DNA from 2 places in the Massilibacterium senegalense genome. Region 2 is predicted to be linked to the other one. Evidence: a T-box and tRNA genes for the amino acid it is inferred to sense, from the RefSeq annotation. Region 2 holds a T-box; the other holds one or more tRNA genes.
The links. A T-box is a leader RNA that pairs with one kind of tRNA and senses whether it is charged. The one in region 2 lies ahead of BN1372_RS09700 (valine--tRNA ligase), so its partner is inferred to be a tRNA-Val.
Positions count from the first base shown of each region.

Region 1 (10,147 bases), on a different contig from region 2:
TCACCCCAATCATCTACCCCACCTTCGGCGGCTGGTTCCAAAAGGTTACCTCACCGACTTCGGGTGTTGCAAACTCTCGTGGTGTGACGGGCGGTGTGTACAAGGCCCGGGAACGTATTCACCGCAGCATGCTGATCTGCGATTACTAGCGATTCCGACTTCATGCAGGCGAGTTGCAGCCTGCAATCCGAACTGAGAGTGACTTTATGGGATTAGCTCCGCCTTGCGACTTCGCGACCCTTTGTATCACCCATTGTAGCACGTGTGTAGCCCAAGTCATAAGGGGCATGATGATTTGACGTCATCCCCACCTTCCTCCGGTTTGTCACCGGCAGTCACCTTAGAGTGCCCAACTAAATGCTGGCAACTAAGATCAAGGGTTGCGCTCGTTGCGGGACTTAACCCAACATCTCACGACACGAGCTGACGACAACCATGCACCACCTGTCACCTTGTCCCCCGAAGGGGAAAACTCTATCTCTAGAGCGTGCAAGGGATGTCAAGACTTGGTAAGGTTCTTCGCGTTGCTTCGAATTAAACCACATGCTCCACCGCTTGTGCGGGCCCCCGTCAATTCCTTTGAGTTTCAGTCTTGCGACCGTACTCCCCAGGCGGAGTGCTTAGTGCGTTAGCGACAGCACCGAGGGTTGGACCCCCCGACACCTAGCACTCATCGTTTACAGCGTGGACTACCAGGGTATCTAATCCTGTTCGCTCCCCACGCTTTCGCGCCTCAGCGTCAGTTGCAGACCAGAGAGTCGCCTTCGCCACTGGTGTTCCTCCATATCTCTACGCATTTCACCGCTACACATGGAATTCCACTCTCCTCTTCTGCACTCAAGCTTTCCAGTTTCCAATGACCCTCCACGGTTGAGCCGTGGGCTTTCACATCAGACTTAAGAAGCCGCCTGCGCGCGCTTTACGCCCAATAATTCCGGATAACGCTTGCCACCTACGTATTACCGCGGCTGCTGGCACGTAGTTAGCCGTGGCTTTCTGGTTAGGTACCGTCAAGGTACCGCCCTATTTGAACGATACTTGTTCTTCCCTAACAACAGAGTTTTACGATCCGAAGACCTTCATCACTCACGCGGCGTTGCTCCGTCAGACTTTCGTCCATTGCGGAAGATTCCCTACTGCTGCCTCCCGTAGGAGTTTGGGCCGTGTCTCAGTCCCAATGTGGCCGATCACCCTCTCAGGTCGGCTACGCATCGTTGCCTTGGTAGGCTGTTACCCTACCAACTAGCTAATGCGCCGCGGGCCCATCCTTAAGTGATAGCCGAAGCCATCTTTTATCATTAGACCATGCGGTCTAATCAGTTATCCGGTATTAGCACCGATTTCTCGATGTTATCCCAGTCTTAAGGGCAGGTTGCCCACGTGTTACTCACCCGTCCGCCGCTAACCTCAAAGGAGCAAGCTCCTCGTCGGTTCGCTCGACTTGCATGTATTAGGCACGCCGCCAGCGTTCATCCTGAGCCAGGATCAAACTCTCAAATAAAAGTTTTACGTTGACTCTTTAGAATTGACTAGAGATGCATTTTATACAAATTGTATATCGTACATTCTATTGCTTGACGTTTCGTTTAGTTTTCAAAGGACATTCATGGTGGGCCTAAGTGGACTCGAACCACCGACCTCACGCTTATCAGGCGTGCGCTCTAACCAGCTGAGCTATAGGCCCATGGAGCGGGTGATGGGAATCGAACCCACGACATCAGCTTGGAAGGCTGAGGTTTTACCATTAAACTACACCCGCGTTATACTATGATATTCTGACTGGTCGGGAAGACAGGATTCGAACCTGCGACCCCATGGTCCCAAACCATGTGCTCTACCAAGCTGAGCTACTTCCCGTTTATATGGCGCGCCCTGGAAGATTCGAACTCCCGACCTTTTGATCCGTAGTCAAACGCTCTATCCAGCTGAGCTAAGGGCGCATTTAAGCGACTTATACATAGTAACATGATTCATTATTTTAAGTCAAGAGATTTTAAAAAGTTTTTTAAAAAGTTTTTTTGGTGCGGCCGAGAGGACTTGAACCTCCACGGGGTCGCCCCCACTAGGCCCTCAACCTAGCGCGTCTGCCATTCCGCCACGACCGCACATACACAAAGATGGTGAGCCATGGAGGATTCGAACCTCCGACCCTCTGATTAAAAGTCAGATGCTCTACCGACTGAGCTAATGGCTCAAAATGGTTGGGCTAGCTGGATTCGAACCAACGCATGACGGAGTCAAAGTCCGTTGCCTTACCGCTTGGCTATAGCCCAATAGTAAAATGGCGGTCCCGACGGGAATCGAACCCGCGATCTCCTGCGTGACAGGCAGGCATGTTAACCGCTACACCACGGGACCTTTTTTCGAAATAAAAAGACGCTACATGCGTCATATGAATGGTGGAGGATGACGGGTTCGAACCGCCGACCCTCTGCTTGTAAGGCAGATGCTCTCCCAGCTGAGCTAATCCTCCACAAATTGTTCAATTAGAACGATGAATGTAAAAAGTATAATCACCTATTGGTAGTTTTGGTTAAAATGTTGGTAATTTGAATTATAATGGTGACCCGTATGGGATTCCGACGTACATTTATGTACTAGTCCAGCGCCGATAGGCTACTGGGGAACCCTGGTGAGAATCCACCGATTTACTTAAGTTTGAAATGGTGACCCGTACGGGATTCGAACCCGTGTTACCGCCGTGAAAGGGCGGTGTCTTAACCGCTTGACCAACGGGCCAATATAATGGCGGAGAAAGAGGGATTTGAACCCTCGCGCCGGTTACCCGACCTACTCCCTTAGCAGGGGAGCCCCTTCAGCCTCTTGGGTATTTCTCCATGGCTCCACAGGTAGGATTCGAACCTACGACCGATCGGTTAACAGCCGATAGCTCTACCACTGAGCTACTGTGGAATATCTGTAAGACAATATATATTGTAAACAAGTAAAACCCATTTTGTCAACTACTTTTTTTATATCTCGTAGCGACTTCTATAATTTATCACATTCTTAAAATGCGTGTCAATCTTTTTTTAATAAAAATATCTTCCCTCGACATTTCCCGCAAACATACTTATCTGTATTTATCTTTCGTTTCCTATGATAAACTTGGCTGCAATTCATACATTGGTATATATGGATTGTTGTGTTTTTTTTATTTTTTTGTGGTAACGACTTGCAGTACCTTGGTGCATTTACTTGTTTTGATAATTGTTTAAAATCTCGGTCACAGTGTCTGTAACCTTTTCCTTCTATATGCAAATGATAATGACATAACTCATGTTTAATAATAGTAATAATTTCTGTCTCCCCGAAAAATTGATAAAACTTCGGATTCACTTCAATATGATGCGTTCTTAATAAGTATCGCCCACCAGTCGTCCTTAAACGAAAATTAAAATATGCTTGATGAATAAACGGACGAGAAAAAAACTGTAAAGAAATTGTTTCTGTTAATCGTTGTAATTCATCATTTGTCATTTCTTAATCTCCTTTTTATCACTTAAAAAAAGAAGTACAATGCAAACGCATCATACTTCCCCCATTTTAACACGAACAGGAACCATCGACAAAGAAACACGTTGTCTCGACACATCAATACTTTCTACCCATACCCGCACAATATCCCCAACATGCACAATTTCAGATGGATGTCGTACATATCGTTCACTCATTTTAGATAGATGTACAAGTCCATCATTTTTTAAGCCAATATCTACAAATGCACCGAAGTCAACAACGTTACGAACTGTTCCTTCTAATTCCATTCCTGCTGTTAAGTCTTCTAATTGTAAGATATCGGTTCGCAATAGCGGTTTCGCTACTTCGTCACGAGGATCTCGTTCTGGTTGTACTAATGCATCTAAAATGTCCTTTAAGGTTAAAGAACCAATAACTTCTGATTCCACTAATTCATCAAAAGATGTTTTATTTACCGCTTCTTTTAATTCATCCATCCCTAACTTGTCTGTATCTAAATGAATTTTTCCCAATATTTGTTGTGCGATATGATACGATTCAGGGTGAATCGCCGTACGGTCTAACGGTTCAACCCCATCCGTAATGCGCAAAAATCCGATACATTGTTCGTACGTTTTAGCGCCTAAACGCGGAATTTTCTTCAATTGCTTACGATTCATAAATTTACCGTTTTCTTCTCGATATTTTACGATGTTTTGCGCCACCGTTTTTGTTAATCCCGAAACATATTGTAACAAAGCAACCGAAGCGGTATTAACATTTACTCCTACTTGATTCACTACTGTTTCCACAACAAAAGATAACGACTCACCTAATCGTTTTTGTGAAACATCATGTTGGTATTGTCCGATTCCTACTGATTTAGGGTCAATTTTCACTAACTCAGCTAATGGATCTTGCAAACGTCTCGCGATAGAAATAGCACTCCGTTCTTCTACTTGCAAGTCAGGAAACTCTTCCCTTGCCACGTCAGAGGCAGAATAAACACTAGCACCCGCCTCATTCACAATGCAATAATAAATCTCTTTTTTTTGTTCTTTTAACACGTCACTCACAAATTGTTCCGTTTCCCTTGAAGCTGTTCCATTCCCGATAGCAATCATTTCAATTGGAAACTCTTTTAATAACGATAAAAAGCTCTGTGCTGCTTCTTGCTTTTTATTTACTGGAGGATGCGGATAAATAACTGTTTTCTTCAAAAATTTACCCGTTTCATCTACAACGGCTAATTTACAACCTGTACGAAAGGCAGGGTCTACTCCTAATACCATCTTCCCTTTTAAAGGAGGTTGTAGAAGCAAATGTTTTAAATTCATCGCAAAAATGACGATTGCTTGTTCTTCTGCTTCTTCCGTTAATTGCTTTCGCAATTCTCGCTCAATCGATGGAGCGATTAAACGCTTATAGCCATCTTCAATAGCTTCTTTCACTAAAGGAACAGAAGAACCGGTATGATATTGTATCACCTTTCGTTCTATTTTAGCGATTACTTCTTTTTCTGGTAAGACAAGTGAAACTTTGAGTATTTTTTCTTTTTCGCCTCGATTAATCGCTAATGTGCGATGCGAAACCATTTTTTGAATTGGCTCTTCAAAGTCATAATATAATTCGTATACTTTTTTCTCATCTAACGTCTCATCTTTTACCGTTGATTTCAATTTTCCTTTTTTTTGTGTTTCAAATCGAATAAGATTACGAATAGCGGGATCATCTGAAACGAATTCTGCGATAATATCTTTCGCGCCTTGCAACGCATCTTCTATCGTATGCACTTCTTTTTCTTTATTTACATAAGATGCAGCAAGCGTATCAATAGGTTCTTTTGAAAATGTTAATAATGATTGCGCTAACGGTTCTAACCCTTTTTCTTTCGCTTCTGTTGCTTTTGTTCGTCGTTTCTGACGATATGGACGATATATATCTTCTAATTCTTGAAGTTTACTTGCTTTTTCTATTTTTCGTTTCAAGTCTTCGGTTAATTTCCCTTGTTCTGCAATTAACCGAATAACTTCTTGTTTACGCTCCTCAAGACTGTTGATATATTCCCACTTTTCTACAATATCTCGAATCGCTACCTCATCTAAATTACCTGTCCATTCTTTACGATACCTAGCAATAAACGGAACGGTGTTTCCTTCTTCGATTAAACCGATTACCGCCTTCATTTGTTTTAGTGTGTACGGTAATTCTTTTTTCATTTGTTTCAGATAACGTTCCTCCAAAAAAACCACCTCATCTTCTTTTCATACGTCACAAAAAAACCTCCGAATGAGCAAACGGAGGCTATTAATAAAATTTCCCAATCAACAATGTAACATCATCTTTTCGATTTACTTTTTGTTCCGTTAAACGATAAAAATAATCCAGCATATTGACAGAATATGATTTAATCATACCGACCGCTTCTTTCGTAAACCAAGAAGGCTGAACCCCGTCTGAATATAGAAGGAAGACGACATTACTTATCAGTTGAAATGTTTGCAATTTAAATTTTTGCATTCGCCCTGATAAATAACCTGGTACGGGAATAGGTCGAATGAGAGAGCCATCCGGTAAAACAAATACTAAACGAATATTACCAATACTAGAGTATTCGACTTTTTTCGTTTTGTAAAAGTACTTAAACACCGTTACGACCGCGCCGCGTTGATCACGCACCGCTTCGTTACACCTTTCCATCATCTTTAAAAGGGGTGCTGTATGATATGTACGAATTGTCTGAATGACGGTGTTTGCAGCTTCTTTTGCACTTTTTCCACTACCGAGCCCATCTACCATCACACATAAACAATAGTCTTCTTCTTCTAATAAAAGATATTCGTCACCAGACTCTGTATTCCCTGCCTTTGGTTTTTGAAATCCTTTAGCTGTCATATATGAAGATACGAACTCTTTAATCATTACAAACACTCCGTTGGTTCCGCCTGAATCGCCTCTCGTAATTTCTTAAGGGCTCTACGTTGCAAGCGAGAAACGTGCATTTGTGAAATTCCTAATTTTTCGCCTGTTTCCTTTTGGCTTAAATTTTGAAAGTACGTACAATTTAATATTTCACGTTCACGTTCTGACAATACTCGGAATGCTTTTCCTAATAACATTTGACGATTTACCGTTTCGAATCCATCTTCTTCTCGGCCTACTAAGTCTAGAAGGGTAACAGTACTTCCTTCTTGATCGGCTTCTAACGTACTGTCTACCGATAACGCTTGATAGCTTTTTCCCATTTCCATCGTTTCTAAAATTTCTTCTTCTGTCACTTCTAAGTACACGGCTAGTTCTGTTACTGTAGGTGACCGTTGAAGTTTTGTCGTTAATTCTTCTACCGCTCGTTTAATTCGTGGCCCGAGTTCTTTAATTCGTCGCGGAACATGTACACTCCACGTTTTATCTCGAATGTAACGTTTAATTTCACCGACGATTGTTGGAACCGCAAATGATTCAAAACTTCTTCCAAAAGAAGGATCATATCGACTAAAAGAAGCAAGTAGTCCTATCATTCCAACTTGAACTAAATCATCATGGATTCCTTTACCTTTAGAGAATCGTCTAGCAAGTGATTGGACTAAATCTTGGTATTCATACACCAATTGTTCTTTTATTTCATCGTTCGCTTTATCTTGCTGATATAGTTCAATTAATTGATATACTTCCTCTTTACTTAGACGATGATGTTGAGATTCGATCGACATATGGTTCCACCTCGTCTTTTTGAAGGAACTTTGTCATAATAACATTTACTCCAGAGTCCCCACTGATTTTCACTTCATCCATCAGCGTTTCAATTAAAAACAGCCCTAACCCTCCTTCGTTCATGTTTTCAAGTGGAGTATCCCGAACAGGGCCTCTTTTTTCTTTAATTTTATTTAAATCAAAATTTTTCCCATTATCCGATACCATAATTTCTAAACGGTCTGGATAAATTCCATATGTAATTTTTACTTCGCCGTCTTCCGCTTCCTCATATGCATGATGAACGGCGTTCGTACAGGCCTCAGAAACAGCAATTTTTATATCTTCAATCACATCATATGTATACCCCATTCGATGAGCAATCCCTGACGCCGTCAAACGAACAACACCTACATATTCTACTTTTGAAGGTATTTTCATTTCAATACACTCTAACGGAGCGTTCATTTTTCACAGCTCCCTTCTTCCATTTTCATCACTTCATCCAATCCGGTAATCGTAAATAAACGTTTTACTCGATCAGTTGCAGCAGTTAAAACCATTGTTGATTGATTTTTTTTACACGATTTTAATGCACCAATGAACACACCTAGTCCAGTAGAATCCATATAGTTAACATCTTTTAAATCAATAATAATATGTTGATTTTCTTTTTCCGTCAATGGAATTAATTCTTCCCGAAGTTGACTTGCTGTATATGCATCAATTTCACCGCTGAGATGAACAATAGCTTCTTCTTTTTTCTCTTCTGTTTCAATTTGCAGATTCATTGCACTTCCTCCTTAAGAACACATTTTCATTTTTATTTACCCTTACTTTATTATATTTAAACAACCCTACGTAGAATAATTAATGTAAAATCATCTTTCAATTCAAAGTTTTGCATCTTTTCCAATTCATAGAAAACCTTATCCGCTATTTCTTGTGCAGGTAAACCAATATATTTTTCAATTAATTGGATGACCATATCCCTCTCAATAAATTGATCGCCCCTTCTACATTCTGTCACTCCATCGGATAACAAAATAATCATGTCCCCTATTTCTACAGCTGTTTCATATTCACGATATTTTGTTTCGCGCGATACCCCTAACACTAACCCTTTTGCAAAAAAGTCAGCAAATCGCTTCTCTTTCGCATGATAATAAAACCCAGGTTCGTGTCCCGCCCCCGCATAGTAAAAGCGATGTACGCGAGGATCATAAAGCCCGTAAATCATCGTAATAAACATGCTAGGGTCGACGTTTTGTTCTACCACACGATTTAAGCTTGCCAAAATTTCACTCGGCTGCATCCGTTGTTCTGGAATACTATCCATAGCGTATTTAATCATCGACATACATAAGGCAGCAGGAATTCCTTTTCCTATAATATCAGCAACCGCTACACTCACACAGCCATTTTCATCTGTTACAAAGTGATAGTAATCCCCACTCATCTGTTTTGCTGGTACACTTTTAACCCCTATATCTAATACATCCATTTGTGGGATGTCTGTTTTTAGTAACATTTTTTGCATCTTGGAAGCTACTTCAATTTCTGATTCTAATTGTAGTTGTCGATGACGTAAACTTTGATGTTCTCTATAGGCAAATCCGTATCCAATCATCACTTCTAATAAAAAATCAAACGAATCTTGAATTTCTTTTGGTAATTCAGGGTATAGTTCTTTAAGAACTTGAACATGTAAATTTACTACTTCTTCTGGGGAAACCATTTGCTCAATGATTTTCCAGCTAAATTGTTGGGCGTTATATAGTGCCTGCTCATCTTTTTGCCTTATATATTCCAGTAATAACTGTTTGTATTTATTTACTACTAAATCGCACTTTTTCACGCCATACCTCCTTTCACTTAACGAAGCCATTTCACTGCAGTAATCAATGTACCAAATTGTTCATTGGAATCAATCTCAAATTCATCCATCAAACGTTTCACACCAGGAAGCCCTGCCCCTAAACCACCAGAGGATGAAAAACCATTTTGCATGACACTTCGGATATCTTGAATACCAGGGCCTTTGTCTTTTGACGTAATTTTTACCCCCATTTTTGATTCCTTAGATACAACTTCAATATGGATTTCTCCTTCATAAGCATATAAATAAATATTGCGTGCTAATTCGCTAATGGCGGTTGTAATACGCGCTTGATCGACAGAACCAAATCCTAACTTTTTTGCGGTATCTCTCCCTAATTGTCTTGCCGCTACAATATCCCATTCATTTTTAACGACCACATAGGATTGTTGGCTCATCACTTACCCCTCCATCTGTTGGCGCAGTTTTTCTATACCTTGTTCTAAATCCAATGCTGTTTCAATACCGTCCATTGTAATTCCTAAATCAATTAGCGTAATTGCAACTGCAGGTTGAATTCCTGTCAACACTACTTTAGCCCCCATTAAACTTGCCATTTTTACAATATCCCCTAAAATCTTCGCGATAAATGAGTCAATAATGTCAACTGAAGTTAAATCAATCACAACACCTTCGACACCTGTTTCATATATTTTTTGTAATAAATCTTCTTGAAATTGTAAAGTCGTTTGATCGTCTAATTCTACTTGAATGGAAACAAGTAAATACCCATATAACTTTAAAATCGGAATTCTCATCATAGCTCCCCCTATTCTACTTCTATGATTTTTTTCTTTTGTAATGTGAGTGCTAGTTGAATTCCTTTTTCTAACGTTCCTTTTGTTTGCACTTCACTTAAATCAATACCTAAATTCGTAATGGTTTGTGCGATTTCTGGTCGAATCCCAACTAAGATACACTTTGCACCTACCAATCGTATTGCTTGTGACACATGAATAATATGATGCGCAACCATAGTATCAATAACCGGTACACCTGTGACATCAATCAATACTACTTCCGAACGATACGCCATCACACCTTCAAGCAAATTTTCCATCATTAATCGGGCTCGTTCTTCATCAATCGTACCAATTAACGGCATCACACTAATTTTAT
Region 1 covers NZ_LN831785.1:298,042-308,188, forward strand. The annotation lists rRNA gene BN1372_RS02180 (16S ribosomal RNA) at 1-1,501, opposite strand, end outside; tRNA gene BN1372_RS02185 (tRNA-Ile) at 1,608-1,684, opposite strand; tRNA gene BN1372_RS02190 (tRNA-Gly) at 1,686-1,759, opposite strand; tRNA gene BN1372_RS02195 (tRNA-Pro) at 1,781-1,857, opposite strand; tRNA gene BN1372_RS02200 (tRNA-Arg) at 1,864-1,940, opposite strand; tRNA gene BN1372_RS02205 (tRNA-Leu) at 2,020-2,105, opposite strand; tRNA gene BN1372_RS02210 (tRNA-Lys) at 2,119-2,194, opposite strand; tRNA gene BN1372_RS02215 (tRNA-Gln) at 2,199-2,273, opposite strand; tRNA gene BN1372_RS02220 (tRNA-Asp) at 2,283-2,358, opposite strand; tRNA gene BN1372_RS02225 (tRNA-Val) at 2,398-2,473, opposite strand; tRNA gene BN1372_RS02230 (tRNA-Glu) at 2,665-2,739, opposite strand; tRNA gene BN1372_RS02235 (tRNA-Ser) at 2,747-2,837, opposite strand; tRNA gene BN1372_RS02240 (tRNA-Asn) at 2,839-2,913, opposite strand; gene BN1372_RS02245 (SprT family protein) at 3,022-3,480, opposite strand; gene BN1372_RS02250 (Tex family protein) at 3,531-5,678, opposite strand; gene BN1372_RS02255 (SpoIIE family protein phosphatase) at 5,767-6,381, opposite strand; gene sigB (RNA polymerase sigma factor SigB) at 6,381-7,169, opposite strand; gene rsbW (anti-sigma B factor RsbW) at 7,135-7,617, opposite strand; gene BN1372_RS02270 (STAS domain-containing protein) at 7,614-7,940, opposite strand; gene BN1372_RS02275 (PP2C family protein-serine/threonine phosphatase) at 7,997-9,007, opposite strand; gene BN1372_RS02280 (anti-sigma regulatory factor) at 9,025-9,426, opposite strand; gene BN1372_RS02285 (STAS domain-containing protein) at 9,430-9,786, opposite strand; gene BN1372_RS02290 (STAS domain-containing protein) at 9,798-10,147, opposite strand, start outside.
Region 1: it has a tRNA-Val gene. The T-box ahead of BN1372_RS09700 (valine--tRNA ligase) is inferred to sense a tRNA for this amino acid. The anticodon was not compared.

Region 2 (19,230 bases):
CTTGTAAAACTGTTCAAAAACACGAAGATGATTGCCACTTTTATAACGCTAATGTTAACAACAAAGACTATCAAATTAAAATTTTACTATTAAACCCTAATAGCGCAAATAACGAAGAAAAACTAAATTTAATTCCTATTGAAATTCATACGCATTATAGTAAAAATCAATATGTTGTTATAGAAGGGTATGTGAAAAAGTGAAAAAAATAAACAATGAGTACGGACTTACTCTTTCTGAATTGCTAGTTTCAGTGTTAATTGGATCCATTTTTCTTGCTGTTATTTTTATTATTTTTTTATCCGGATACAATTCATACTATCGCACGATGAAAGAAAATGAAATTCGTTCTGAGGCTGATTATGTCATGGGGAAAATTATTAAAGTATTATATCCTGTACCTATTGATGATATTAAAGTTTCCAATGATACTATTACACGTTTATCTTCTAATGAGCAATTCACTTTTAAAGATAACAAACTTATTTACTTTAATAAAGATGGCTCGGAAGATATCATTAGTGAACAACTGGAGCATATTAATTTTTCTAAGCCAGATATTAATCATGATGGCGAAATGGATGAAAAAGATAATCTCATTTCCATTAAACTTTCCTTAAAACAAAGTAAAAAACGAACACATACATTTACTAGTCATATTGCATTACCAACTGGAGGAGAATAACATGCGTGTTTATGTGAACGAAAAAGGCTACTCCTTACTTCTTGTTCTCGTCGTTTTTCTAGTCTTCTCCATTATTGGGCTCACTGTTTTTTCAGCTACCATTTCTGGAGCTAAACAAACAAAAAAGAAGGAAGAAAATGTTCAAGCAACATATTTAGCTGAAAAAGGCATAAACTATTTCCAAGCAGAGTTTATTGAATTAATACATGATTTGAATGAATATTCCAATGATAGTGTGCAATATGAAGTGGAATTAACAAAATTTAAAGAAGAAACAAATAAACTATTAAAAAAATATGAAAAAGGAGTTCCTTACGAATCGACACAAGGTCACACCTTTACAGTAAAGATAATCGAACCAACAGAACTCTTTCATTTACAGGAAAAAAATAAAACAATGGAGAAAAAAATTTATATTGAAAGCACAGGGATTGTGAAAAAAGAAAAGGTGACGGTAAAAAAAGTATTTCGCCTACAAGGAAGAACAACAGATGCTTTAAAATATGCATTAAGTGCATATAATAATTGCCAAGAAACGTCATGTAATAACAAAGGAAATGTAACCATATTTGGGGCACCTTCTATAAAAGGAAATATGTATGTTGGTGGTAATTTAGCAAGTATTAATTATACTCATTATTATGATTTAAAAAAGGATGAGCAAGGAAGAACAACACCGAAAACAAAATGGACGATAACAGATTTTCCTACTGTTGAAAATGTTGAAAAAAATAAACGTGCTACTACACATGTTGGTGGTCAACTATTTACTATTGATCCTTCTTTTTTAAAATCAGGACAACTTCTTGATTCAAAAAGTGACTTCTTTCAAAAATCACGAAAAGAGTCAGCATTTTCAAAAGAAAATGGGTATATTCCACAACAAGAGATTGCGAAATTATTTAAAAACGATGAAACCTTTCGATACATACCCATGTTAAAAAAGGAAGAAAAAGAATTTATTACTGCTGATATAAAAGGACAAGAAATACTTCAATTTAACGGACCAGCTGTCGAACGTCTAAATGGGACAAAAATAAAAACATCTCAAACAGTGCCTGAAGCAGGACGAGTATATGAAGGAGATGTTACGATTTCTAATAATACGCCAATCACTATTCAAGGCGGACCAATTTATATTAAAGGAAATTTAATAATTAAAAACGCTAATGTTTCATTTGATAGTGTCATTTATGTTGAAGGGTTTACCGAGATTAATGACTCAAAAATTTCTGCTAATGATCCCAAACATTCCTTAATTTTATTTAGCCGTGAAAGAATTTCTATCGCAAATACGAACTCCTACAAAGATGTTCCAATATCAGGTACTCCACCTGAAGATGTCATACAAGCCTTTTTGTATAGTGATGATTTAATTAGTTTACAGGGCATTATTTCCAATATTCAAATTTATGGAGGATTATTTGGTTCAAAAGTAATTTTAAATGGTTCTAGGGGAAATACAAAGCAAGTTACAAAAGAATATGAAAGCATCATTGAAAAAAATCAAACAAAAATACTACCTGAACGAGCAAGACTACGCATTGTTTATAACGAAGAATTACTTCGCAATCGGTTAGTTGGCCTCCCGATGGTCAATGGCCTTGACTTAATAGAATTAGAACGGAAAAGTGAATAAAAAAATCTTCCATCAGTGAAAGAAGCTATTCTTTTCCTTCATTGATGGATAAATTTTTAACATTATTTATATAAATTTCGTATTTCACTAATGAAATATAAAGATCCTGCAATGACAACTATTCCATCATTTTCTTTTGCTTGTTTCTCCGCTTCTGTTATTGCATTTTGATAGCTTGGATATGTTTTTGTATCGGCAGAAGTCAGTTCTTTTAACGTTTCAAGACTTGCAGCACGCGGAAAATCAAATGTCGTTAGGAACATTTGTTCACTGATTTTTTCTAATGGTTCTATCATTTTTTTAATGTCTTTATCTGCTAATGCTGTAAATACGGTATATATTTTTTTGTTGCTGTATTGTGCTTGTAACGTATTAACTAGCGCTTGTATTCCTTCTTCATTATGCGCACCATCTAAAATAACAACTGGATCTTCTTTTACCTGTTCAAAACGTCCTGGCCAAAACGCATTTTTTAATCCAGCATATACGTGTTCTTCATCAATTAATAAAGAAAAGTATACTTTGAGTAAATCAAGTGCCATTAATGCAACCGTCGCATTTTCTACTTGATGCGTTCCTTTCATTTGGATTGCCATATTTTCGAAAGAACGGAACATCGATGTATAAGAAAATGTTGTTTCTTTCGCTCCTTGTTTCACATCTTTAACCGAAAATTGCTCTCCTAATGCGTATACATTGATTTTCTTTTCTTTTGCAATGGTATTAATAATTTGTTTTGCTTCCGGTTGTTTCACAGCGGTTACAAGACGGATACCATTTTTCATAATGCCTGCTTTTTCCCGCGTAATCTCTTCGATAGAATTCCCTAAAATGCCCATATGGTCATGTCCAATATTCGTAATCACCGTTAAAACAGGAATAATGCAATTGGTAGAATCTAATCTACCGCCTAATCCTGTTTCTACTAAAACGATATCAGGATACACCACTTCCGCAAAATAAATAAATGCTATTAACGTCAGCACTTCAAATTCTGTTGGATTCCCAAGTCCTTCTTCTGCACATTCTTCGACGAGTGGTTGTACGAAATTAGCGATTTGTACAAGTGAATCATCGTCGATTGGTCGATTGTTTACTGCAATTCGTTCATTAAACACATCGATATATGGAGATGTAAAGGTACCGACCTCGTATCCTGCTTTTTCTAGGACAGAACGCATATACGTAATGACGGAACCTTTTCCATTTGTCCCTGCAACGTGGACGAGTTTTAAACGACGATCTGGTCTTCCTGTTCGTTCTAACAACCATTCAATTCGTTCTAGACCTGGTTTTACTCCAAATTTCAGCAATGATTGTAGCCATTCTTGTACTTCTTGAACTGTTTTCATTCCTGTTATCTCCTTTCAAAATCTTTGGTATGTAAAAGAGCGATTCTAGTGGAATCGCTCTTTATTTAATTGACAAGTGGGAATGACTTTTACCCTTGTAGCTCCTCTAATCGAGCACGAACAGTTTCTCTTTGTTGGACGTAGTCCTTTTCTTTTGCACGTTCTTCTTCTACTACGTGTGCAGGCGCTTTGCTGACGAATTTTTCATTGCTTAATTTTTTCTGTACTCGCTCCACTTCTTTATTTAATTTTTCTAGTTCTTTTTCTAACCGTTCCATCTCTTCTTCAATGTTCAATAATCCTTCAAGTGGGAAGAATAGTTCCACATTCGATACAACGCTCGCCATCGATTTTTCCGGTGCTTTCCATGCAACGTCAATCGTTAATTGACGTGGGCGACAGAATTTATCTAAATATGTCCGGTTGTTTTCTAATACATGTGCTACTTGTTCATTTGCTGGTTTCATAAAAATATCTACTTCTTTACTCATCGGTGTATTCACTTCCGCACGAACATTACGAACAGCGCGAATCACTTCTATAAGTAAGTTCATTTGTTTCACGCTATCTTCATCATGTAAATCTTGGCGAACTTCTGGCCAACTTGTTTGTGTAATCGATACACCTCCATGAGGAAGGTGTTGCCAAATCTCTTCTGTAATGAATGGCATAAATGGATGAAGAAGACGCATCGTTTGATCTAATACATACGCTAAAATCGAGCGAGTTGTTTTCTTCGCAGCTTCATCGTCACCGTATAATGGTAATTTTGCCATTTCAATATACCAATCACAGAAATCGTCCCATATAAAATTATACAACGCTCGACCCACTTCACCAAACTCATATACTTCAACTAATCGTGTAACATCTTCAATTGTTTCATTTAAACGAGTTAAAATCCAACGATCCGCTACTGATTTTTCTCCTGATAAATCTAATTCTTCGTAGGTCATTCCATCCATATTCATTAATGCAAAGCGAGACGCATTCCAGATTTTATTGGCAAAGTTCCAAATTGATTCAACTTTTTCCCAATAAAAACGTAAGTCATTTCCTGGTGAGCTTCCTGTAACTAAGAAATAACGCAGTGCATCTGCTCCGTATTTTTCGATGACTTCCATTGGGTCTACACCGTTACCGAGTGATTTACTCATTTTACGTCCTTCACTGTCACGTACTAATCCATGAATTAATACATCTTTAAATGGACGTTTGCCAGTGAATTCAATTCCTTGGAAAATCATACGTGCAACCCAGAAAAAGATGATATCATATCCCGTTACTAGCACGTCTGTCGGATAGTATCGTTTAAAGTCTTCCGCGTCCACATCTGGCCATCCCATTGTTGAAAAAGGCCATAATGCAGAAGAGAACCACGTATCAAGCACGTCTTCATCTTGTACCCAATTTTCTTTATCTGTTGGATCCTCCATTCCTACATAAACTTCACCAGTTTCTTTATGATACCAAGCAGGAATACGATGCCCCCACCATAATTGGCGAGAAATACACCAATCACGCACGTTCTCAATCCAATGTAAATATGTCTTTTCAAAACGTTCTGGTACAAAATTCACTTTGCCATCTTCATTTTGTAATGCAATCGCCGCGTCTGCTAATGGTTGCATTTTCACAAACCATTGAGTTGATAAATAAGGCTCTACAACAGCTCCACTACGTTCTGAGTGCCCAACAGAATGAAGATGGTCTTCCATTTTAAAGCATACACCTTGTTCTTGTAAGTCCTTTACAATTTGTTTTCGACATTCAAAGCGGTCCATACCGTTATATTTTCCTGCGTTTTCATTCATCGTACCGTCTTCATTCATGACTAAAATTCGAGGTAAATCATGACGATTTCCTACTTCAAAGTCATTCGGGTCATGTGCAGGGGTAATTTTTACGACACCAGATCCAAATTCCATATCTACATATTCATCTGCAATAATCGGAATTTCACGACCTACTATTGGAAGTGTTACTGTTTTACCAATTAAATGTTGATAGCGTTCATCTTTCGGGTTAACTGCGACTGCTGTATCCCCAAGCATCGTTTCCGGACGTGTTGTCGCAATTTCAATCGTTCCACTTCCATCTGTTAATGGGTATGCCATGTAATAAAAATGACCTTGAACGTCTTTGTAAATAACTTCAATATCAGAAAGCGCTGTTTTCGTTTGCGGATCCCAGTTAATAATATATTCCCCGCGATAAATAAGCCCTTTTTCATATAAATCAACAAATACTTTACGTACTGCTTTACTTAATCCTTCATCTAACGTAAAACGTTCTCTTGAATAATCAAGTCCAAGTCCTAACTTACTCCATTGTTGACGAATCGTTGTCGCATATTCTTCTTTCCATTCCCACGCTTTTTCTAGGAATTTTTCACGACCTAAATCGTAACGGCTAATCCCTTCTTCGCGAAGTTTTCCTTCTACTTTTGCTTGTGTTGCAATTCCCGCATGGTCCATCCCTGGTAACCATAGCACGTCATATCCTTGCATTCGTTTTACGCGTGTTAACATATCTTGTAATGTCGTATCCCACGCATGACCAAGATGCAATTTTCCTGTAACGTTTGGCGGTGGAATAACAATAGTATATGGTTCCTTTCCACTCTCAGGATTTGCTTTAAAACATTCTTTTTCTAACCAAAAATCATACCATTTCGCTTCTGTTTCTTGTGGATTATATTTTGTCGGCATTGAAATTTCTTTAGACATAAGATGCCCTCCTTTTTCTTCTTCTACATAAAAAAAACTCCTTTCGCCCTAAAAAGGACGAAAGGAGATGTCTTCCGTGGTACCACCTTCATTTGTAAGAATCGTTTCTTACACACTCAACTCGGTAACGGCGATGTCCCGCCCTTTTCTACTTAGACATGTTCAAAAAGGGTGCTCCGAGGCTACCTTCCATCGTTTATCCTAAGAAATCTCTCACCAACGACTTCTCTCTCTGAAAGGTTTCACGACGTACTCTTCCTCATCAATGCATCTATATCAACTAACAGTTTAACGAATCCACCTTTATTCGTCAATATGTGTATAAATCTTTCCATCAATAATCGAAATTACGGTATCAGCATATTGTGCCATTTTTTCATCATGGGTTACCATGACAATCGTCGTTCCTTGCTGGTGAAGGTCTTGGAAAATCGCCATCATATCGGCAGCTGTTTTGGCATCAAGGGCACCAGTCGGTTCATCCGCAAATAAAATTTTCGGGTGATTAATGAGCGAGCGCGCCAAAGCAACTCGACGTTGCTGTCCCCCACTTAATTGATACGGGAGATGATCTTTCTGTTCTTCAAGCCCAACCTTTTTTAATAAACTCATCGCCCATTCTTCCTCTTCTTTTGTTGCCTTTTTCTCTAAAAGCACTGGTAGAAGAATATTTTCATATGCTGATAGTGTCGGCATTAAACTCGAAAATTGATAAATAAAACCAGCCTTTTCAAAACGTATTTTTGTCCGTTCTTTATCCTTTAATGGACTTGTTTCCACACCGTCAAAATACATTTCACCACTGGTCGGTACATCTAACAGCCCCATTAACGCTAGTAAAGTAGACTTTCCACTTCCAGATGGCCCCATGATAGACACGAAACTTCCTTTTTCAATCGTTAAAGAAATACCATCTAACGCTTTCACGATTCGTTCACGACCAATTTTATATTCCTTTACGACATTCTTTACTTCAATCATTACACTTCCCCCTCTCGAATAGACTCATACGGTTCTTCGCGAATTGTTTCACGAATAGGGAAGAATGCACCTAATAATGTAATAATTAATGTAACAAGAATTACTCCACCACCGAGCATTAAACTAAAGGTTACTCCCTCCACCGACTTTAATTTTGGGATCACAAGTGGAAGTTCCATTGCAGCTAACCAAAAACCACGGTTATCAAACATAATTCCAGTTGCTAAAAAAGCACCGATAAGACTTCCAATAACCGATGTAATTCCTGCTTCCGTCAGAAGTAGCCGATAGACATTTTTCTTTTTCACACCCATCGCTCGAAGCATTCCTATTTCTTTTTTACGTTCACTCATAATTGCAGAGAATAGTGTCATCACTTGAATCATAGATAATACAATAACGAGTCCCATCATTAAGTAACTCAATAATTGAACAGGAAATAATTTTTTTTCTAACTCTTGTGCTAATCCTTTTCCTTGGACGATATCTACATTCGGTAACTTATCTTCAATTTGATGCATGACAAACTCTTCCATTCCATCTTGTGTATCAATAAACACAGTAGATACGACACCATCTGGAATGTCTAATGCGTTATCATCTTTTTTTGCTAATTCTCTAGCGGTATCCATTCTCATAAAAATCGTTTCATCTGTCGCGGTACCTGTTGGGAAAAGCGTGTTTTCAATAAAAAATTCTTTATTAAATAACACTACCCATTCCGTTTGTTTTTTATCATCATAATGATAAATAAAGTTTTCACCACCTGCTTTTGACCCAATAATAACGTCGTACTTATCTAAATCCCAATCACGAATTTGATACGTTTTTAAAATAAAATCATTGTTCGGATCAAAGGCAACAATCGGATAATCACCACCCGTACCACAACAAACAGCAGATATTGTTTCTAAATATAATTGCGGTGCCACTTGTTCAATTTCTGGAATTTCTTTTAAAGCATCCATTACTTCTTTTTCATTGACATATGCTTTTGTCACAATTCCACTGACCGCATTATCTCCTGCATATGCACCCATTCCTTTAGGAACAAGTACAAGATCTGCACCAAAGCGTCCTTTTGTCGCTTCTACACTTTTTTGCATCGAAACAACGAAAAAATAACTTGCGAATAAAATAAGTGCCGTAATCGCTGAACTAATTATTAATAAAATGGCTCGCGACCGTTTTCGCTTGACACTTTTCCAAGCAATTCCCCCTTTAGTACGCACATTCATTCACCCCACTTTTAAAATAACAACATAAAACAACTCTAAACATAGTATAACAAAACAAGTTCTACAACGTCATTATATCAAAATTCACCATTAAACCTTAGTAGGTATGAAATGACGTCACAATTTCGTCACAAAGGAGGAAAAAAATGCGTCATCGTTTTTTTAGAAAACGCGTGTTTGTCAAACATCGAAACCGCCAATGGCAACAAGGTGCCATCACGATTTGCTGGGCATTTGTCGTTTTTCAAGCCCTCCGTCTATTATTTTCTCCTTCGATGTTCGATTGGATTTTATGTATAATATTTATTGTAATCGCCATTGCGTTATCTATCAAAAAATAAAGAAATCTTTAGGCAGTGGGGGTCTTACTTACCATTAATTAGGGTTGAAAGACATCTCTTTCGTTCATCATTTTTTTACCGCTCTTACCGAGGGAGTATCCCCACTATATACTCCTCTTTTTTACATTTATTTATCATTTTAATTAGCTATTTTTCCGTTATCCATCACTATTTGAACTTTAAAGAAAAACAAGAAGTATGTATTATACCTTTCTACCCAAAAATGGTGCCGTATTTTTTCACCACTACTCTTTTAGAACTATTTATTCATAAAAAAACCTTTTCCTGATGTGCATGTAGGAAAAGGTTTCATTTTTTAATACGCATCCATTTTTATAATAGGGGAGACAACGATATTTCCTTCGGTAGAAGCGAGTATTTCTTCTACTGTATATCCTTTCGCCACCTCTACTAGCTCTAGTCCATCTTCTTTCACATCCATTACTGCGCGATCGGTAATTATTCGATGAACGACTCGTTCACCAGTTAAAGGTAACGAACATTTTTTGACGATTTTCGGTTGTTGTTGTTTGCTGACATGTTCCATAATGACAATTACTTTTTTTGCCCCATGAACGAGGTCCATTGCCCCGCCCATTCCCTTAATCATTTTCCCTGGAATCATCCAATTTGCTAAATCACCTGATTCTGATACTTCCATCCCTCCTAATATTGCAACATCAATATGTCCTCCACGTATCATCGCAAATGATGTTGCACTATCAAAAAAGGATGCTCCAACCTGTTCTGTTACCGTTTCTTTTCCCGCATTAATTAAATCTGGATCAACGTCTTCTTTTGTCGGATAGGGACCAATGCCTAAAAGGCCATTTTCTGATTGCAAGACGACTTGTTTTTGCTCGTCTAAATAATTGGCAACGAGGGTTGGCATGCCAATTCCTAAATTGACATAACTATTAGAATGAATTTCTTTTTCGGCACGACGAGCAATTTTTTCACGAACATCCATTAACAACTCACCTCCGATATCATTAACCGTTCAATTCGCTTTTCTTGTGGTTGAACTGTCATGGCATCGATATAAATTCCTGGAGTATGAATCATATCTGCATCTATTTGTCCCGCTTCTTTTATTTTTTCTACTTCCGCAATCGTATATTTTCCTGCCGTCGCCATAATGGGATTAAAATTTCGTGCTGTTTTCCGGTACGTAATATTTCCCATTGTATCTGCCAAGTGCGCACGAATAATGGAAACATCTGCTGTTAGCGCTTCTTCTAATACATACATTTTTCCATGAAACATTCGTTTTTCTTTTGACTCACCGATAGGCGTACCAACCCCAGCAGGTGTATAAAATGCTGGAATTCCTGCACCACCAGCCCGAATTTTTTCTGCTAACGTTCCTTGGGGGACTAATTCCACTTCTAGTTCTCCTTTTAGCACTTGCCGTTCAAATTCTTTGTTTTCCCCAACATAGGAGCCAATTACTTTTTTAATTTGCTTATTTTTTAATAGCAATCCAAGTCCAAAATCGTCTACACCACAATTGTTCGAAATGACAGTTAAGTCTTTCACACCTGATTCCGCTAATGCCGAAATTGTCATTTCAGGTATACCACAAAGCCCAAAACCACCAACCATAATCGTCATTCCATCTGCCACAAACGAAATAATGTCTTGAACTTTTTCATAAATTGGCTTCATCTTTGCATCCCTTCCTTTACACCGGATACACGCCGTGTTTGCGATCCGTAAATACAACATATTTACTCATATATGCGTCGAGACGTTTGATTAAAGCTGATCGTAAATCATCCGGAGCAATAATATCGTCGACAATCATTTCAGATGCGAGACGATAAATATCAATATCTTCTCGATATTCATTTCGTTTTTCTTCAATAAAAGCTGGACGGTCTTTTTCGTCTAGTGCTGCAATTTTATTCGCATATACAGCATTGACAGCAGCTTCTGGTCCCATCACTGCAATTTGTGCATTTGGAAAAGCTAAACAACAATCCGGTTCAAATGCAGGACCTGCCATTGCATACAGACCAGCGCCATACGCTTTTCGTACGATAACCGATATCTTCGGAACCGTCGCTTCACTCATAGCAGAAATCATTTTCGCACCGTGACGAATAATCCCCGCTCTTTCTACTTTTGTTCCAATCATAAACCCTGGAATGTCTGCTAAAAATAGAAGTGGTATATGATAAGCATCGCATAGCGTCATAAACTTCGCTGCTTTGTCCGCAGAATCGTGGAACAATACGCCACCTTTCATGCGCGGTTGATTGGCAATAATTCCAACTGCTTGTCCATCAATTCGTGCAAGGGTGGTAATTAGTTCTGGGGCAAATAGCTTTTTAACTTCACATAACGAATCTTCATCGACCACTCGCTCAATTAATTGATACATATCAAATGGGGCATTTTGATTGGCTGGTAATAATTCACTAATTGATTTTTCAAAAGCTTTCGGTGCACGTCCTTCTACTTTTTCTGGTTTTTCCCGGTAGTTATTCGGAAAATAACCAATATATTTACGAGCATAACGAATCGCTTCTTCTTCTGTTTTCGCTAATACATCCCCACAACCTGACACGGAGCAATGCATGCGCGCACCACCCATTTCTTCTAATGTTACTTTTTCTCCGATTACCATTTCTGCCATACGTGGTGAGCCTAAGTACATAGAAGCATTCCCTTCTACCATGACAACAGTGTCGCAAAAGGCAGGAATATACGCACCTCCTGCTGCAGAAGGACCAAACAACAAACAAATTTGCGGGATTTTCCCAGATAATTTTACTTGGTTATAGAAAATCCGTCCTGCACCGCGACGACCAGGGAACATTTCAATTTGATCGGTAATTCGTGCACCAGCAGAATCGACAAGGTATAAAAGGGGGCATTGTAATTTTTCTGCTGTTTCCTGAATACGAATAATTTTTTCTACTGTCCTTTTCCCCCAAGATCCTGCTTTGACAGTTGAATCATTAGCCATTACCGCTACTGTACGTCCATGAATTTTTCCTATTCCCGCTACAACACCATCAGCAGGAAGCCCGTCTTCCTGACAGTTTGCATATAAACCATCTTCTATTGATAATCCTTCATCAAATAATAATTCTAATCGCTCACGAACAAATAACTTTCCTTGTTCTCGGTTTTTTTCATGATACTTTGCTTGTCCACCTTTTTTAAGCATTTCTTCTTTTTCATGTAGTCGTTCTGTTACTGTTTGCGAATGTACTGTTTTCATTTCCGTCACTCTCCTTTATAATTTGGTACTCTTTTTTCTTTAAATGCTTGTAATCCTTCGATTCGATCTTTAGAACCAAGCAATAAATCATATGCCATTTTTTCTATCACAAACCCTGTTTTACTATCGACATCTAACCCTTCATTGATTGCCTTTTTCGCTTGAATTAAGGAAAGTGGTGCATTTTTCACCATTTCTTCTGCAAGTTCTGTCGCCTTTTGTAACACTGCTTCTGTTGGAACGACATGTTCTACTATTCCGTAATGCAACGCATCTGTTGCAGATACACGACGTGCGGTATAAATGAGTTCTTTAGCACGCCCACGTCCGATTAATCTTGCTAACCGTTGGGTTCCTCCAGCTCCTGGAATAATTCCTAGCGATGCTTCTGTTAGCCCGACCTTTGCCTGCTCATTTAAAACACGAATACAACACGCAAGTGCTAATTCGAGCCCTCCACCGAATGCTGCACCATTTATTGCAGCAATAACAGGTTGTGGCAAACTTTCTACTTCATTAATCGTTGTCCCAATAAAAGAAACGGTTTTTTTCGCTTCTTTTGGTGGCATCGATGCTCGTTCTTTTAAATCAGCACCAGCACAAAATACCGCATCCCCACTTCCAGTTAAAATGACCACTCGGACATTCGGGTCGTATTTTACTTTATATAACGTATCATGGAGCTCTGTAAGCAGTTGTAAACTCATTGCATTAGCAGCTTCTTTTCTATTTAATGTAATCGTCGCAATATGATTTTTCACTTCGTACATTACTGTCTTCATATTCCTCACCTCGTCTATACACATTGTTCACGGTTTACTTTAAGAGAATGGCTCGTTAATGGATGATCGATATGTGGTTCAATAAATCGTGTCGCTTGAAAAAGAGCCTCTTCCTTTATGCCCGTTTCCACTCCAAGTTCATGCATAAAATGAACGACATCATCTGTTGCGACATTACCAGATGCTCCTTTCGCATAAGGGCAACCACCGAGTCCACCCAAAGCACTATCAAAGGTTGCCATTCCAAGTTGTAAACTCGCATAAATATTAGCAATGGCAAAACCACGTGTATTATGAAAATGAAGGGCTAGCTTATCTTTTGGAATTTCTTTCAATAACTCACGTAGCACGTATTCCACTTGTTTAGGATTAGCTACCCCGATTGTGTCTCCTAGTGACAATTCATAAATACCAGCTTCAAGCAAGGTGTAACTAATTTTTTTCACCTTTTCCACCGATACCTTCCCTTCATAAGGACAACCAAAAACGGTAGACAAATATCCCCGAACGGGAATATTCGCCTGTTTTGCTTCTGCAATGACTTGTTTTAACGCAACGATAGCTTCGTCTGTGGATTTATTAATATTTTTTTTGTTATGTGCATTCGTAGCAGACATAAACACACTTGCTTCGTCTAATCCCACTTGAATAGCGCGTTCTAATCCATGACGATTGGGAATAAGTGCTGCATACGTCACATCTTTGTTTTTTTCAATATTTTTTAATACTTCTTCTGCGTCTTTTAATTGTGGAATCCATTTTGGATGAACGAAAGAAGTCACTTCTATATACGAAAGCCCTGTTTCACTTAATTGTTCGATCCATTGAATTTTTGTCTCGGTTGGCACAAACGTCTGTTCATTTTGTAATCCATCACGCGGGCCAACTTCCTTAATGGTCACATGGCTAGGAAACATTCCAACCGCCCCCCCCTTATTCAAATTCCACTAAAGTATCACCCTCGTTTACAAAATCACCTTCATTAATTTGCAGTGATTTTACGGTTCCGTCTGTTTCTGCTTGGATAGGGATTTCCATTTTCATTGATTCTAAAATAACCACATCATCTCCAGCTGATACGGTATCCCCTGGTTTCACTAACACCTTCCAAACATTACCTGCCATATTCGTCATCACTTTACTCATTTTTATTCCTCCTAATTCAATTGTTTATTGAAATGTTCTTCTACAAAATTTGTGGTTGTATTGCCTTGTTTAAAAGCTTCATGCTTCACAACATCGATTAGCATCGGAATGTTTGTTTGAATTCCGGTAACTTTGTATGCAAGCAATGCTTTTGTTAACGTTTCAATTGCCTGTTCACGTGTCGGTTCCTTTACAATCATTTTTGCAATCATCGGATCATAAAACGGACTAACTACTGTTCCATTTTCGATTGCTGCCTCATGTCGAATAGCATTTCCTCTCGGCAACACACACGTCTCAATCGTACCCGGAGACGGATAAAACGTTTTTGGATTTTCTGCATAAATTCGAACCTCAATAGCATGTCCATCTTTTTTCATATCCTCTTGTGTAAAGGATAATGGCTCCCCGCACGCAACTTTTAATTGCCATTCCACCAAATCTAATCCACTAATTTCCTCCGTTACGGGATGTTCTACTTGCAACCGTGTATTCATTTCAAGAAAATAAAAGTTTTTTTGTTCATCGACTAAAAATTCAATCGTACCAGCGTTTTCATATCCAATGTGTTTGGCAGCTTTTACAGCTACTTCCCCCATTTTGCGTCTCGTTTCTTCATCTAAAAAGGAAGATGGTGCCTCTTCGACAACTTTTTGGTTTCGACGCTGAATCGAGCACTCTCTTTCCCAAACATAAACCGTATTTCCATGTGAATCAGCTAAAATTTGCACTTCAATATGACGTGGATTCGCAATATATTTTTCTATATACATCGCACCGTCACCGAAGAAAGATTGCGCGCGTTTTTGATTACCTGCAAATGATGTGAGTAATTCTTCTTTCGATGAAACGAGTTGCATACCAATCCCGCCACCACCGCTAGAAGCTTTTAACATTACGGGATACCCGATAATATCTGCTACATCTGCTGCTTCTTGTTCATCTTTTAACGATGTTTCGATTCCTGGAACAACTGGAACTCCAGCAGCAATCATCGTTTTTCTAGCTTCGATTTTATTTCCCATTGCATGAATAACTTCAGGAGAAGGACCAATAAAAACTAGTCCTTCTTCTTTGCACCTTCTAGAAAATTCTGAATTTTCAGATAACAATCCGTAACCGGGATGGATTGCTTCTGCATTTGCTTGTTTTGCGACATCCATAATAGCATCGATATTTAAATAACTTTCGTGAACTCTTGGTTTCCCAATACAATATGCCTCATCCGCTTGTCTAACATGGAGCGCCTGTTTATCCGCTTCCGAATATACTGCAACTGTCTTGATTCCTAACCTTTGGCATGTCCGAATAACACGTAAGGCGATTTCGCCACGATTGGCAATTAAGATTTTTTGAAACATAATCTTCTCTCCTTTTCTATTTTCGAATCTTTTTTAGGAATTCCTTCCTAAATTGGTAATTGATTATTTTTAACGATTTGCTCTGATTGTTCACGTAACTTGTATTTTTGAATTTTTCCAGACGCCGTCATTGGATACGCATCCGTAAATTGAATATACCGCGGAATTTTATGTCGAGAAATTTGTCCTTTACAAAAATCTTTGATTTCATCCGCTGTACATGTTTCGCCTTCCTTTAAAATAACCCAGGCCATCACTTCTTCTCCAAATTTCGGATCAGGAACACCGACTACTTGTACATCTAACACTTTCGGATGACGATATAAAAATTCTTCGATTTCACGTGGATAAATATTTTCTCCTCCGCGAATAATCATATCTTTCAATCGACCGGTAATTCGAACATATCCTTGTTCATCCATCACAGCTAAATCGCCAGTATGGAGAAAACCATCTTGATCAATTGCTTCTTTTGTTGCTTCTTCGTTTTTGTAATATCCCTTCATAACATGATACCCGCGCGTACAAAGTTCCCCTGATTCACCGCGCGGAACTTCTTCGTTCGTAACTGGATTAACAATTTTTACTTCTACATTTGGATGCGGTCGTCCTACTGTTTCTACTCGAAGTTCAATCGGATCGTCTGTCCTTGTTTGAGTAATAACTGGTGCAGATTCCGTTTGTCCGTATGCAATTGTAATTTCCTCCATGTTCATTTTCTCCATTACTTCTTTCATTACTTCAATTGGACATGTCGAACCTGCCATAATTCCTGTACGTAGTGTAGATAAATCATACTCTTGAAAATCTGGATGATGTAACTCCGCTATAAACATCGTTGGTACACCATGAAGAGCCGTACATTTTTCTTTTTGAACTATTTCAAGCACAACTTTCGGGTCAAATTCTTGAACTGGTAAAACAGTGGCTCCAACGCTCACAGCAGCAAGTACTCCTAACACACAACCAAAACAATGGAAAAACGGAACGGGAATACATAATCGATCTTTGTACGTTAATTCCATACATTGCGCAATTTGATGGCCATTATTCACAATGTTTCGATGCGATAGCATCACGCCTTTTGGAAAACCTGTCGTCCCGGATGTATATTGCATATTGATCACATCTTCCGCACGTAAGCTATTTAATTGTTCTTCTAATTGTCCTTCTGTTACAGTTTTGGATGCTTCGATAATATCATTCCATTGAAACATACCTGGGTATCTTTTTTCTCCCATAAAAATAACGTTTTTTAGATGAGGTAATCGTTTACTTTTTAACTGTCCTGGTTTAGATGTTCGTAATTCTGGGCAAATTTGATAAATGGTATCAACATATGACACATCCCGATATTGCTCCATTAAAATTAACGTTTTCGAGTCAGATTGTTTTAACAAATATTCTAATTCTGCTGCTCGGTAATTAGTATTTACCGTTACTAACACAGCTCCCATTTTCCCAGTAGCAAACTGTAAGGATAACCATTCCGGCGTATTCGTAGACCATGCTGCTAAATGTTCTCCTTTTTCAATTCCTAAGGCCATTAATCCTCGCGCCACTTTCCGACAATGATCATCAAACTCTTTATACGTCATCCGTAATCCACGGTCATCGTACACAACCGCTTCATGATTCGGATACTTTTTTGCCTGCTCTTCTAATAACTTTCCGACCGTTACATCTAATAAATTGGACATTAATTTTTTCCCTCCCGTAATCGTCTATCCAAAAAACGTTAACAACCAATTCGACGGGAAATAACTAGTCGTTGAATCTCAGAAGTCCCTTCACCAATTTCCATTAATTTGATATCACGCAAATGTCGTTCCACTTCATATTCACGCATATATCCATACCCACCGTGGATTTGAATAGCTTGATTACACGTACGGAATCCTGTTTCGGAAGCAAATAATTTCGCCATTGCCGCTTCTTTTCCAAATGGTTTATTTTGATCTTTTAACCACGCTGCTTTATGCACTAAAGTACGAGCTAATTCGATTTCTGTTGCCATGTCAGCCAGTTTAAATTGAATAGCTTGGAATTTTGAAATCGATTTTCCAAATTGGACACGTTCTTTTGCATATTGTAACGCCTTTTCATATGCAGCTTGAGCAATTCCAACCGATAATGCAGCAATCGAAATACGACCACCATCTAGTGTATATAAAAATTGACTAAATCCTTTTTCCGGATCTCCTAAAAGATTTTCTCGTGGTACACGCACATTATCCAAAATAATTTCACACGTATTAGAACCTCGTACACCCATTTTTTCATAATTGCTGTTAATCGTAACTCCTGGAGTATCCGTTGGCACGATAATAGCAGAAATTTTATTACGTCCTTTCTCATCTTTTCCAGTTACCGCTGTTACGATAATTTGTCTTGCATACTCTGCATTCGTAATCCAACATTTTTCACCATTAATGACATATTCCTCTCCATCCACGACGGCTTTTGTTCGAGTGCCACCTGCATCGCTTCCGGCATTTGGTTCTGTTAATCCAAAACTTCCTAATGTTTCCCCCATTGCCATCGGAACGAGCCATTTTTCTTTTTGTTCTTGCGTTCCAAAATAATAAATAGGGCTAGCACCTAAAGAAATGGTTGCCGCATAACTTAAGCCTGTCCCACCGCACGCCTTTCCTATTTCTTCTACTGCTAATGCATAAGAAATCGTGTCGCCACCAGCTCCACCATACTCTTCTGGAAACGGTATACCTAGTAATCCTAGCTCCCCCATTTTTCTGAATACTTCTTTTGGAAATCGGCTTGTCCTATCCACTTCATCAGCAATTGGACGAACTTCTTTTTCGGCAAAATCTCGCGCCATGTCTTTCACCATTTTTTGTTCTTGTGTAAATTCAAAATTCATCTTTTTCTTCCTCCCTCTCCAAAACCGACTAGTCGGTTTGTGTCGTTTTATATATAAACCGGTCTCTATTTATGAAAAAGAAACCGGCTTATTCACTAATAAATAGGGTTGAACGACTGGATCATATTTTGCTTCTTCTGTGAGGAGAGAATGTAATATTAGATCAATGAAAACAGCAGCAATTTCGTCAATTGTCATCGGTCCACTCGTATTAAACCACTTGTACGTCCAGTTCACCATGCCAATAATCGACATCCCTATAATTTCACGCGGTAACTCTTTCCGAAAAACGCCTGATTCGATGCCTTCTTCGATGACTTTAAAAATAATTTGTTTGTATAAATCACGCTTTTCATTAATTTTTTGCTCATATTCTTCTTTTAAGTACGTATTTTCCTGGTAAAAAACTGTAATGTGAGGTTTGTACATATCAAAGACTTTTGTAAATGATTGAATAATAGCACAAAGTCTTTCTGTAGGTGTTGTGTAGTTTTCGTACGCTTCGTTTGCTTTTTGTAACACGTATGAAATAAAAAGATCGTGGATGTCATAAAGGAGCTCGTCCTTTGACTTAAAGTTGTGATAAAAGCCACCTTTGGATGTATTTGATTCCGCGACAATGCGATCAACCGTTACTCCATGATAGCCATTTTTTTCAAAAAGATCAATTGCAGTATCAATGATTCTATCTTTCAAACTCTTTTCCATTTTTTTCTCATCCTTTATTAAATACAATACTATATTTTCTGAAAACTTTGAAGTATTTTTTGAATTTTTTTTAGATTTCGAGAATTATATGTTCTATACCCGAGTTTATTCCTTTTTATGCACTGGTACAGAAAAGTGTTTGACCATTTTTTGAT
Region 2 covers NZ_LN831786.1:1,252,991-1,272,220, forward strand. The annotation lists gene BN1372_RS09680 (type IV pilus modification PilV family protein) at 1-203, shown strand, start outside; gene BN1372_RS09685 (prepilin-type N-terminal cleavage/methylation domain-containing protein) at 200-685, shown strand; gene BN1372_RS09690 (hypothetical protein) at 687-2,324, shown strand; gene BN1372_RS09695 (bifunctional folylpolyglutamate synthase/dihydrofolate synthase) at 2,387-3,676, opposite strand; gene BN1372_RS09700 (valine--tRNA ligase) at 3,766-6,405, opposite strand; T-box leader at 6,456-6,680, opposite strand; gene BN1372_RS09705 (ABC transporter ATP-binding protein) at 6,709-7,386, opposite strand; gene BN1372_RS09710 (ABC transporter permease) at 7,386-8,624, opposite strand; gene BN1372_RS09715 (hypothetical protein) at 8,771-8,965, shown strand; gene BN1372_RS09720 (3-oxoacid CoA-transferase subunit B) at 9,282-9,935, opposite strand; gene BN1372_RS09725 (CoA transferase subunit A) at 9,935-10,633, opposite strand; gene BN1372_RS09730 (acyl-CoA carboxylase subunit beta) at 10,650-12,143, opposite strand; gene BN1372_RS09735 (enoyl-CoA hydratase) at 12,203-12,979, opposite strand; gene BN1372_RS09740 (hydroxymethylglutaryl-CoA lyase) at 12,994-13,896, opposite strand; gene BN1372_RS09745 (acetyl-CoA carboxylase biotin carboxyl carrier protein subunit) at 13,913-14,125, opposite strand; gene BN1372_RS09750 (acetyl-CoA carboxylase biotin carboxylase subunit) at 14,137-15,486, opposite strand; gene BN1372_RS09755 (AMP-binding protein) at 15,534-17,186, opposite strand; gene BN1372_RS09760 (acyl-CoA dehydrogenase) at 17,225-18,367, opposite strand; gene BN1372_RS09765 (TetR/AcrR family transcriptional regulator) at 18,437-19,075, opposite strand; gene BN1372_RS09770 (hypothetical protein) at 19,181-19,230, opposite strand, start outside.